Regions from separate parts of the Pontibacter sp. BAB1700 genome, predicted to be linked through region 2. Evidence: riboswitches for the same ligand, from Rfam matches in the RefSeq annotation. Region 2 holds a riboswitch; the other holds the start of a gene.
What was found. A riboswitch is a leader RNA that binds a small molecule or an ion and turns the genes downstream of it on or off. The one in region 2 is predicted to bind cobalamin.
Positions count from the first base shown of each region.

Region 1 (2,199 bases), on a different contig from region 2:
GGATGGCTATGAAAGTATCCGCCGTGCTTTCCCAGAGTACCAGGTGAGCATGGTGCATGGCAAACTCAAGGCGCAGGATAAAGACTACGAAATGCAGCGCTTTGTGCGTAACGAAACACAGATCATGGTAGCTACGACTGTAATTGAAGTAGGCGTGAACGTGCCCAACGCCTCTGTGATGATCATCGAGAGTGCGGAGCGCTTCGGTTTGTCGCAGCTGCACCAGTTGCGTGGCAGGGTGGGCCGGGGTGCGGAGCAGAGCTACTGCATCCTGATGACAGGGTATAAGCTGAGCAAAGACAGCAAGACCAGGCTGGAGACGATGGTGCGCACCAACAATGGCTTTGAGATTGCTGACATTGACCTGAAGCTGCGCGGACCAGGCGACCTGATGGGTACGCAGCAAAGCGGTGTGCTGGATCTGCTCATTGCCGATTTGGCCAAAGACGCTCCTATCCTACAAGAGTCACGTGCAGCTGCGCAACGTGTGCTCAACGAAGACCCTCAGTTGGAGCAGCCACAGAACCAGAATATCATGCGGCATATTAAGTCGCTGAGCGTAAATACTGTCAACTGGAGCCGCATCAGTTAAAAATTTCTATCTTTACAGCGTTTGGAGGTACCTCAGCTAGGAATAGCTCAGGTTTAAAAAGGAACCGTGTGCAAATCACGGGCTGACGCGCAACTGTAAGTAACAATTGATTGCTGCCACACAAATGTCCATTGTCCGGAGCCCGGATGAGAAGGACGGCAACAATGTTACAAGCCAGGAGACTTGCCCCAACAATATTCCACGCATGCTTTCGCGCCTAAAGCCTGTGGTTAGCGTAGTAGTCACCTCCTGCAGCTCAAGTTGACTTTGCAGCGCATTTGCACCTACTCCCTCTCCACATTTTTTCTGCACCGGCATGCCCAAATTATCTGTTTATGCCACTATTCAGCTCCTGCTTTTACCTTCAATTGAACCTACAGCCACAGCTGTGTGGCGCGGCGCACCTACACTCCAGCACACTTAAACCTATAAATTATGAATTTACAGCAACGTATTACCGAGTCAGAAACGCGCATCTTCAAAGCAGTTTTCCCGAACACGACCAATCATTATGACACCCTATTTGGCGGCGCTGCCATGCAACTAATGGACGAGGTGGCTTTTATCACGGCTACCCGCTTCTGCCGCAAACGGGTGGTAACGGTATCGTCTGACCGGATAGATTTCACGCAGCCTATACCTGCAGGCACCATTGTAGAGTTAATCGGACAGGTGAGTAGTGTAGGCAATACCAGCCTCAAGGTGCAGGTGGAAATCTATATTGAAGAAATGTACTCTGATGTTCGGCTGAAGGCGGTACATGGCAGCTTTACCTTTGTAGCCATAGACGAGCACAAGCAGCCGGTGCGTGTACTGGCAGAGGAGATACAACTCTAAGCTATACCTATACCTGTGCGTTCTTAGCTTATCCCATACCTCGTTCCACGAGAAACAATTTTGATTATATTAGCTCCTGAATACCCATAAGCACACACATGCAGTTACCATTTAACTTTATACCCTTGAAAATACTACGCCTGCTACCGCTTTTGTGCCTAGCCATACTCTTTGCTGCAGCACCAGCATCGTCTCAGGGTAAGAGAGCCGCCATACCTTTCAATTACATCCCTGACAATACGGAAGACCAATACAACCAAAGCATCAGCAGCAAGACGCTTCCGCTCGGAACCGAGGGCTTCGTAATCCTCAGCCGCAGCAAACCTGGCGAGTATGCCATAGAGCGCTATAATACCGCCCTCAAAAAAGCCTGGTCGGCTACTGTACCATTGGCCGCTGAAGAAACGGTGGAGGCTTTTGCCAGAAACCAGGAAGCTGTGCTGCTGGTCACGCACCGCACAAATGAGCAGGGCAATCAGGTGCTGTATGCACATCGGGTAGACCTGCGTAGCGGTCAGAAAGAGAAGCCCGTACTGCTGCTCGAAGCTCCAGCGGATGCCCGTAAAGCAGGTATAGCAATCTCGCCTGACGGCACCAAACTTTTAGCCTACCGTTATAGCGTTTCTGGCAATCAGGTCCTGCAGTCTATCAGCGGCAGCCTGTATGACGGCAAACTTCAGAAAGTAAAAGATACGAAGTACAGCCTGACTGACCTCGCGGTATTGTGTCAGCTGAGGTGATCGTGAATGATGCCGGCGACCAGTTCATCA
Region 1 is NZ_AKIS01000141.1:5,963-8,161, reverse strand. It holds partial or broken gene recG (ATP-dependent DNA helicase RecG) at 1-592, shown strand, start outside; cobalamin riboswitch at 601-798, shown strand; gene O71_RS16090 (acyl-CoA thioesterase) at 1,028-1,429, shown strand; gene O71_RS16085 (hypothetical protein) at 1,555-2,169, shown strand; gene O71_RS16080 (hypothetical protein) at 2,154-2,199, shown strand, end outside.
Region 1: it holds a riboswitch for cobalamin, as region 2 does, so the genes downstream of both, O71_RS16090 (acyl-CoA thioesterase) here and O71_RS04005 (TonB-dependent receptor) in region 2, are expected to answer to the same signal.

Region 2 (2,199 bases):
AGGTCTGCTCAGCCTGTACCTGGTAAGTGTTGATATCAGTGGTAGAGTAGTTGTTATTGTCGGTGTAGCGGAGGTAATCATTGAAGACGGCTGCTTTCACGGAGGTTTCGCCCCAGTTGCTGCTGTGGTTCAATTCCGCCATCAGGCGCAGGTTCCGGTCGAGTTGTTCGGCATTGGTGTTGGCAGCGCCCAGCGCCGGAGCTACTTCCCGGTCGGCAAAGGTATACCAGCCATGCAAAGCAAGCCGGGTGTTGGAAGAGAGCTGCCAGCTCAGGTCCTGCGTAAAGCCATGCTGTGCTACCTGTGCCTGGTCCTGTCGACGAGCCGGTGCTCCAATGCGACCGTAGTCCCGGAAAGAAAAGTCGTTTTCTGCTGCCAGGCGATAGCCACTCAGTGCGACAGAAAACTTTTGGCCGCTGTAGCGAACGCCTGCGCTGGAGAAGTAGCGGCCGAAGCTGCCGGCCTCCTGCATCACATCTGCTCCAAAACCGGGTTCTTGCCGGGTTGGGGAGTTAAGCAAAACAGCCCACCGATCGCGCCACTGCCATACATAGCACCTGCCGCTCCATGCTGCACCGCAATGCTTCCGATACTGCTCAAAGGCAACAAGGACAGGTCGCTCTGCCCCAAGGCTGGCTGACTGATGTTGAGGCCGTTCCAAAGCACGGCAGTATGCGTAGCGCTGGTGCCCCGGAAAGAAGGAGTGGAAATGCCGCTCGCACCGTTCGTTTTCAGAAAAACCGGTGTGCGGGACTGCAAGGCATCCGCTATGGTGCCGGAAGCATAGGTGCGGATGAAACTGCTGTCGATTGTGCTCACGCGGCTGCCGGAGGCAAAAACCTCGGCGGGCTTGCCGAATATCTCGACGGTGCGCAAGTGATACAGCGTTGTATCCTGCTGTGCCACGGCAGCCGGTGCTATACCCAGCAAAAGGGCCAGGTATGATAAAAGACGGTAATGAAACTTTGCCACGTATACGCTTGCTTAGATCCCGAAGCATGCAGGCAGGTATAGGCAGGAACAGCGCGCGCAGGTATAGCGAAGGCCGTGCAGCTTTTTACCCGAAAGCATACGACTAATTGTTGTCGGACTGGCAGGTCTCCTGGCTCTCTTCAGGTTAGCCAGCCTTCCCGTGCGTCGTGCGGCACAGTGGCGGTGGTTTTGGCTAACCCCTTTTTAAGAAGATCACAGTTGCGGGAACAGCATAGGTATCTCACCTATTTCCCTTTTAAGGCTTTGTCGCGGAAACAACAAGGCCACCAATCTGAGGCAAAGGTAATTGTTTTAACGAAGAAACAAGTAATGAGTAATGACGAATGAGCGATTAGATTTAGTGAGTAGCATATGATAACGAACAATAATGCGCGGATAAGGTATTGGCCGATAAGCTTGTTTCACGTATACCTGTTCATCATTTGCTTGCAGGCAGCTATGAATTAACTACTCATTCATCATTATTCATTACAAAGTGAAGCTCAGAAAAGACTTTTATACCCGAGCGGATGTGGTGCAGGTGGCGCAGGACCTGCTGGGGAAATACCTCTACACGAACCACGGTGGCATCCTCACCGGAGGCATGATCGTGGAAACAGAAGCTTACTCCGGCACAAACGACAAGGCCTGCCATGCGCACATGAACCGCCGGACCCAGCGTACCGAGATCATGTACCACGAGGGCGGAGTGGCTTATGTATACCTGGTGTATGGCATGTACAACCTTTTTAACATCATTACCAATGTAGAAGGAAGCGCCGACGCCGTGCTGGTACGGGCCATTGAGCCGACAGAAGGCATAGAAGAAATGCTGCTGCGCCGCAATATGCTCACCCCTAAACCCAACCTTACTGCCGGGCCGGGCGTGCTTAGTATCGCCTTAGGTATAGACCGCCGCCACTACGGCGAACCACTCACCGGCGACACCATCTGGATAGAGGAAGGTATAGACGTACCTGCTGAAGGTATAGCTATCGGCCCCCGTGTAGGTATAGACTACGCCGGCGATGATGCCCTGCTGCCTTGGCGCTTCTGGCTAAAGGGCAACAAGTGGGTCAGCCGGAAAAAGTAGACTATGGCTGTATCCGTGTGTCGCTGCTGAAGCGATAGGAGGTCGCGCCTACCGTTCCGTGCTTTGCTATACCTTCGCACACGGCCACAAACTCAGTAATGACATCTGACGTGAAGAACGAAATAGTCGCCTTC
Region 2 is NZ_AKIS01000027.1:16,123-18,321, reverse strand. It holds gene O71_RS04010 (TonB-dependent siderophore receptor) at 1-472, opposite strand, end outside; gene O71_RS04005 (TonB-dependent receptor) at 472-972, opposite strand; cobalamin riboswitch at 1,075-1,279, opposite strand; gene O71_RS04000 (DNA-3-methyladenine glycosylase) at 1,469-2,065, shown strand; gene O71_RS03995 (TonB-dependent receptor) at 2,067-2,199, opposite strand, start outside.